3 regions of the Paraburkholderia sp. J8-2 genome follow, and region 3 is predicted to be linked to each of the others. Evidence: predicted binding sites of a transcription regulator. Region 3 holds the regulator's gene; each other region holds the start of a gene.
The links. Region 3 encodes FliA, which starts transcription of late flagellar genes. Its sites were predicted from a motif close to CTAAAGTTTNNNNNNNNNNNGCCGNTA; they were not measured.

Region 1 (2,263 bases), on a different contig from region 3:
TGGACGTGCCTGTCGCTTCGGTGTCGGGGGCGATGGTGAGCGTTTGCTTCGTGCCCACCGAAGCGCTTTCGAGCTTGATCGTGATGTCGCTCACCACGCCCTCGAGCGTGTTGCTCGCGCTCGTGACGCGCGTACCGTCTATGTGCAGTTCTGCGTCGCCGGCTGGCTCGACTTCGCGCATCTGCGAGGAAGCGAGGCGCGTATCGACGCCCGTGCCCGCCTGCACGTCGATCGCGTTGGCCGCGCCGGTTTTGTTCGCGCTCAGCACGAGGTGCTGACCGTCGGCGCCATTGACGATCGACGCCGTGACGCCGGGGTTGTCCTTCGCCCGGTTGATCGCCGCGGCGACATCGGTGAGCTTGTTGCTGCCCGCGGCGATCGTCAGATGCATGGACTTGCCGCCCATCGAAATGTCGAGGCTGCCCTCGCCGAGCGTCTCGCCCGTGGCGAAGCTATCCGAGGTGAGCTTGTGCGCGCTCGCCAGGTGATCGACCTCGACCGTGAAGCTGCTCGCCACCGCGCTCTTGCCGGCAACCGCGCTCAACCCTTTGTCCTTTTCGCTCGTCGTGACCGTGAAGCGTTGCAGCGCGGCGCCGTCCTTGAACGGCTCGAGTGCGCTCTGGAGCGAAGCGAGCGCCGACTTCAGCGTGCCGAGCGCTGAGAGCGTCGTGTTGCTGGCCGTTTGCTTCGCGCTGAGGATGGCGCTTGGGCCCGCGATCTTCGCGTTGACGAGCGCCTTGACGAGCTGGTTGACGTCGAGCGTGGAGTTGGTCGCGCCGCTGATGATCGACTGGGCGGCGTCGCTCAGCGCGCTGTTCGCGCTGGCGGTGGTGTTCGTGATCGTGCTTGCCATGAAAGAAGTCCGTTCGTTCCGGTGCGTCGAGTCGACGGAGCGCGCGAATGCGCGGCCATGCTTTCATTACGGCAAGCTTTCATGAAACTTAATGAAAGATTTGAAAAGAATTTGAAAAGTTCTGCCCCGCCCTCGCGGCGGCGGCCGGGCGCCCGCCTCAGACGTGCTCGGGGAAGCCCGAGCGGCCTTGCGTGAGATCGGTGAGCGTGCTGCGCGCGGCGTCCACGGCGGTGGCAGGCAGCTGGATCGTGAGGCGCACGGTCATGGCGTATTGGCTTTCCACGAGCGTGAACTGCTCCTGGTCGATCCAGTGACGCACGCGGGTTTCGTCGGGGTAGCCGAGTTCGACCGTGAGGCGCGCCTGCGCAATGCGCTCGACGCGCGCGGCCCCCTGCAGGGCGGTGGCGATGGCGTCGGTATAGGCGCGCACGAGGCCGCCGGCGCCGAGCTTCACGCCGCCGTAGTAGCGCACCACGGCCGCGAGCACGCCGTCCAGGTCGTGATGGCGCAGCACTTCGAGAATCGGGCGCCCGGCGGTGCCGGAGGGCTCGCCGTCGTCGGACATGCCGGACTGGCCGCCCGCGAGCAGGGCCCAGCAAACGTGCGTGGCAGTGGGATGTTCGTCGCGCAGACGGCGGATTTCAGCCATGGCCGCTTCACGGTCGGCCACGGGAATGGCGTGCGCGATGAAGCGGCTCTTGCGGATCTCGAGTTCCGCGGTGACGGGATGGGCGAGGGTGAAAGTCGGCACAGGCGGGTTGGCACGGCAGGCGAAACCACCATGTTAGCCGATGCGCACCGACCGGATTTCGACGTCCGGCCCCATATCTTGCCAGTTTGTGTAATGGATCTTTGCGCGGGATGCTAGTGACGCCCTGGCTTTCAGGCCGGATAATGCTCGGCATGACGGATCTAGCTCTGGCTGGAGCGAAGCCGAACTCCTCATTCGGTGATCCGTCATAGTCCTTTCTCTCGCGGCGCCGTTGCGGCCGACGCGAATCCCCAAGCGCACAGAAGCCAAAAAAATCCCCGGTCGGACTGAGTCACGACCGGGGGTCACAAGGCTCGCCTGTTCTCAAGAGGCAATCCCACATTACGTCCGCAAAATTGCGTCCGCAATCGGAAAAAAAACCTGGTGCGCTTCGCGTTCGGCGCGCGCTAGTGGTCTCACGGGTGCCAAAAAAAATCCCGGCCATCGCTGGCCGGGCAATGAGAATACACCGTGCGCTCCGGGGAACGAAACGCCCGACAACGTTACTAGCGGGCCGTGCGACCGGCAACACTTTCGCATTACCTTCAATTACTGACGTATGCCTTTCTGGCTGCGCCCGGCGCCCGGCGCGGCGGGCTGGAATGGCCGTGTGGCGGGCATTGTCGGAAAATTATTTCGCATGCCGAACGATATTTGCG
Region 2 (2,263 bases), on a different contig from region 3:
CTGGAGGAGGAGCGGCGGCTGCTCTATGTGGCGATGACGCGCGCGAAAGAGGATCTGCACATCGTCGTGCCGCAGCGCTTTTACGTGCACAACCAGGTGGCGTCGGGCGACCGGCACGTATGGGCCTCGCGCACGCGCTTCATCGCCGCGCCCATGCTGCCGCTATTCGAGTCGCGCGCATGGCCGCCCGCGCCCGTGGCGGGCGCGCCGAGCGCGGCGGGACTCGCCGCCGCCGCGCATGCGAAGGTCGAGATCGCCGCGAAACTCAGGAAGATGTGGGACTAATGAGCGCGCCTGGCGGGGCGTTCTCAGCGAGGCGCGTCTAGCGCCCCTGTTCGCGCGCGGTGCCACGCTGCGGCGGCATGAAGAAGTTGCGCAGCCACGCGGCGAAGCGCGTGAAGACGTCGTCGGGCTCCTCGACGAAAATCTCGGGCTTGAGCAAGCGCAGATATTCCATGATCTGTTGCGCTTCCTGCTTCTGGAACACGCCATGCGTGACGCCGAGCCTCAAGAGCCCGCGCAGTTCACCCAGGCGCTCGCGCGCCAGGCTGCCGCTAGCCTGCTCGCAGCCGATCTTCGCTTCGTACACCCGCTGACGCAGCGACTCGGTGAGCCGCCACGCGGGCGTCTGCATCGTCTCTTCGAGCGTCTGGATGTCCTGCACGCCCGATTTGATCTGCGCAGCCAGCGGATCGATCAGCGCTTCTTCGCCTTGGGCTTCGCTCACGATGGCGGCCGCCCAGTCGCGGCACTGCTTCGAGAGTTCGTCCGGTGTCCACTCGGGCCGCGACGCAAAGCCGAAACCGAATTCGCCCGCCTGACGCATCAGGATCGAGACGACCTCGGGGAACTCCTTGTCGAGCGTGCGCTTGGCCCATGCGTACTGGCCGCCTTGCAGGAGCCGCTGGACAGCGTGCTCCGTGAGCGGCGTCATGTTGTCGAGCAGCTTCGCACGCAGGTAGTCCTCGAATTCCGGCGTGGCGAACTGCGGGTCGAGTTTGAGCGAGACGCGCAGGAACGCGTCGAAATCCTTGCGCAGCGACGCAAGCGTTTCATCCTTCAGGTTAAGGGTGATATGCCCCATTGTGGTTGCCCCGGTGTAATCCTTATCGCTTCTCGCGTGCTCTCGCCGTTCGAGCAGTGGCCTGCCAGAGCAGGCCTTGACGGGTTTAACGGCGCGCCGGGGTGAAACTTGAGCGTAAGGGGCGAGGGGACGCTCTAGCGCAGCACGACGCCTTGCCAGAGGAAGAACACGCCGAGCCCGACCGCGATGGTGAGGAGCGGCCGCTTCGTGAGCGCGCTGACAACAATGGCCGCGAGCGCGCCGACGAGCTGCGGGTTGCGCCAGGTCAGCTCGGCGCCCTGGCCGTGGGGCGAGACCGCCATCGGCACGATGATGGCCGTGAGTACGGTAACGGGCACGAAGCCGAGCGCGGTGCGCACGAGCGGCGGGAACACGAGCCGGTCGCCGAGCACGAACACCGCCGTGCGAATGACGAGGGTGATGAGGGCCATGCCGAGAATCAGGACGACGTAGTTCATTGCCCGGCTCCTGCGGTGCGTTGGACGTTGGTGGGCTTGCGGGCGGAGTCGCTTGCGGCGCGGACGCCGCGCGAGGAACCCGGGCGCGAGAGGACGACGCCCACGACCACGCCTGCGAGCACGGCGCCGAGCAGCCCGAGCTTGTACGGCCAGCCCTGCCAGAAAAAGGCGAGCGCGCCCGCGGTCGCGGCAGCGGCGAGGTAGCGCACGGCAACCAACTGTGGCACGACGATGGCGATGAAGGTCGCGACCATCGCGAAGTCGAGGCCGAGCGACTGCAGGCCCGGAAACGCCGCGCCGAACAGCAGGCCGGCCGCGGTCCAGAGCTGCCAGTTCAGGTACATCGAGACGCCCGAACCGAGGAAATGCCACGGCGAGACGTCGTCGCCGGGCGGATGGCGGCGGAAATGCGCCCACGCGACCGCGAAGACCTCGTCGGTGAGCAGGCCGCCGAGCACGAGACGCCAGCGCAGCGGCAGATGCGAGACATAGGGCGCGAGCGTTGCGCTGTAGAGCACGTGCCGCAGGTTCACGATGAACGTGGTGGCAAGAATGACAGCGAAGCTCGCGTGCGAGGCGATCAGCCCGAGCGCGATGAACTGCGCGGAGCCGGCGAACACGGCGAGCGACATGAACTGGCCGTGCCAGAGCGAAAGCGGGCCCGAGGTGACGAGCGTGCCGAAGATCACGCCGAACGGCGCGGCGCCGATCATCATGGGGA
Region 3 (2,263 bases):
CGTCGCTGTCGTCGACGATGCGCTCGCTCGCCGCGAGCGGCTCCGCCGACATCGACACGGCACACGTGCAGTCGATCAAGGACGCGATCCGCAACGGCACGCTGCAGATCGACTCCGGCAAGATCGCCGACGGCGTGATTCAGACCGCCCGCGACCTCGTTAAGCCGACGTCGGCTAACTGACGTTCGACGCACGAGCGCCGCGCACACTTCGCTTTTTTGGTGCCTTGCAATGAAAGATGCCCTGTTGGCCACACTGATCGACGAACACGCCACGGTTGAGGCGTTCGCGTCGCTGCTCGCCTATGAAGAAAAGGCGCTCGTGTCGGCCGACGGCATGGAGGCGCTCCCGCAGATCGTCGAGCAGAAGACGACGCTCACGCAGCGTCTCGCAGGCCTCGAAAAGGCGCGCGACGCGCAACTGGCAGGCCTCGGCCTCCCCGGCGGCCGCAAAGGCATCGAAATGGCCTGCGACGGCGACACGCGTCTCGCGAGCCAGTGGGAGTTGCTCAAGGGTTCGACCGAACGCGCGCGCCGCAAGAATCTCACGATCGGCATGATGATCCGCACGCGCATGGAACATAACCGCCGCGCGCTCGCGATCCTGCGCGGCGAAACGGGTAACGGTGCGATGTTGTACGGTCCCGATGGGCGGCTGCCGGCGTTCGGGCTGTAAGCGGCGCTCACCAGGGATTCGCCAAAGACAAAAGCCGAAGCGTTGCCGCTTCGGCTTTTTTGTTGTGCGTGTCCAGTGCCCTGGCGAGCCGCCCGCCAAACAAAAAAGCCGGAGCGCTCCCGCACCCCGGCTCTTTCACCGCAACCCAGCCCACGCCAGCGAAGGCGCGGCGTCTACCGCCTCAATTCTCCTGGCCGGCCCACGCCATCTCGCGCAGCCGAGTGCGCAGGCGCGCCACCGCCTGGCTGTGCAGCTGGCACACGCGCGACTCGCTCACCTCCATCACCGCGCCGATTTCGCGCAGGTTCATGCCGCGCTCGTAGTAGAGCGACATGAGCAGCTTCTCGCGCTCGGGCAGCCGCTCGATCGCTTCGACGAGCGCGCCGCGCAGGCTGTCGTCGAGCAGCGCCGAAAGCGGGTCCGAGTGATCGACGCAATAGCGGTCGAGGAACGGTTCGTCCTCGGCGGAGCGGTCGAAGTCTTCGTAATAGATGAGCTGGCTGCCATGCAGGTCCTGCAGCATGCTCTGGTATTCGTCGAGCGGCATGCTCAGATGCTCGGCGATCTCCGTTTCGCTCGCCGAGCGCCCGAGCCGCTGCTCCACCTGGTGCACCGCGCTTTCCACTTCGCGCGAGGTGCGGCGCAGGCTGCGCGGCAGCCAGTCGTTGCTGCGCAGCTCGTCGAGCATCGCGCCGCGAATGCGCTGGCTCGCGTAGGTCTCGAACTGCGCGCCCTGATCTTCCTTGTAGCGGTTGGCCGCGTCGAGCAGGCCGATCATGCCGGCCTGGATCAGGTCGTCGAGGTCCACGCTCGCCGGCATCTTGGCCACGAGCTGCAAGCCGAGCCGTCTGACGAGCGGCGCGTACTTCGCAAGCACGTCGGCCTGCGAAATTTTTCCTTGAGCGTTATACATCGTGCTCTCCACTTCTCATGTCCCTGATTGGCGTCGTCGTGAGCACGTCAGACGTGCTGCGGCGACGTGCGCTGCGCGGGCGTATCGGTCCGCCAGCCCACATGGGCCGGTGCGGACGCGGATGTTGCGTTGGGTGCGGGATGCACACCCGTCACGCTGGCTACGAACGAATCGGCGTTCGCGGCGAGCGCGCTGTGTGCGGCGTTTGTTGCATGCGTAGCGTGTAGCTGGACGCCGTCTCGCGGCACGCCGTCCAGGTCGTCGGCGGGTGCGTCGCCCGCCGCTTCGTGTGCTTCGTCCGCGGGGACGAATGCGGCGCTGGCGCGCGCCGTGGCCGGCGAGCACGCCGAAACCGCGGGTCGCATGGGCCAGTGCGGCAGTTCGGCGGCCACGTGCCGGAAGTCGCGCGCGGCGTTCGTCGAAGGAAACGCATCGACGATGCAGCGCGCGAGCTTGAGCGCCTGCGCCATGTGCTGATCGGCGGCGACGCATCCGGCGCTTTCGAGCGACACGCTCAGGTAGCGGCTCGCCACCCCGGCGAGGTTTTCGATTGCGGTGTGCGCGTCGCTCGCATTCGCGACATGATTCGCAAGCACGCGAAACTGTGCGATCGCATGCGCGAAGTGCAGCCGCTTCATGCACGCATACGCGTCCGTGATCGACTGCGCACCGATG

Region 1: the regulator FliA is predicted to act here: its motif matches at 920-946, upstream of fliD (flagellar filament capping protein FliD).
Region 2: the regulator FliA is predicted to act here: its motif matches at 1,171-1,197, upstream of U5A52_RS21565 (DUF4088 family protein).

The regions. Positions count from the first base shown of each region.
Region 1 covers NZ_CAJMZA010000028.1:65,651-67,913, reverse strand. Annotated here, with positions in the region: gene fliD (flagellar filament capping protein FliD) at 1-853, opposite strand, end outside; gene U5A52_RS34740 (YigZ family protein) at 1,011-1,604, opposite strand.
Region 2 covers NZ_CAJMZA010000009.1:223,927-226,189, reverse strand. Annotated here, with positions in the region: gene U5A52_RS21570 (ATP-dependent helicase) at 1-285, shown strand, start outside; gene U5A52_RS21565 (DUF4088 family protein) at 323-1,084, opposite strand; gene U5A52_RS21560 (AzlD domain-containing protein) at 1,219-1,542, opposite strand; gene U5A52_RS21555 (AzlC family ABC transporter permease) at 1,539-2,258, opposite strand.
Region 3 covers NZ_CAJMZA010000017.1:41,597-43,859, reverse strand. Annotated here, with positions in the region: gene flgM (flagellar biosynthesis anti-sigma factor FlgM) at 1-182, shown strand, start outside; gene U5A52_RS28495 (flagellar protein FlgN) at 232-675, shown strand; gene U5A52_RS28490 (RNA polymerase sigma factor FliA) at 857-1,588, opposite strand; partial or broken gene U5A52_RS28485 (MinD/ParA family protein) at 1,945-2,263, opposite strand, start outside.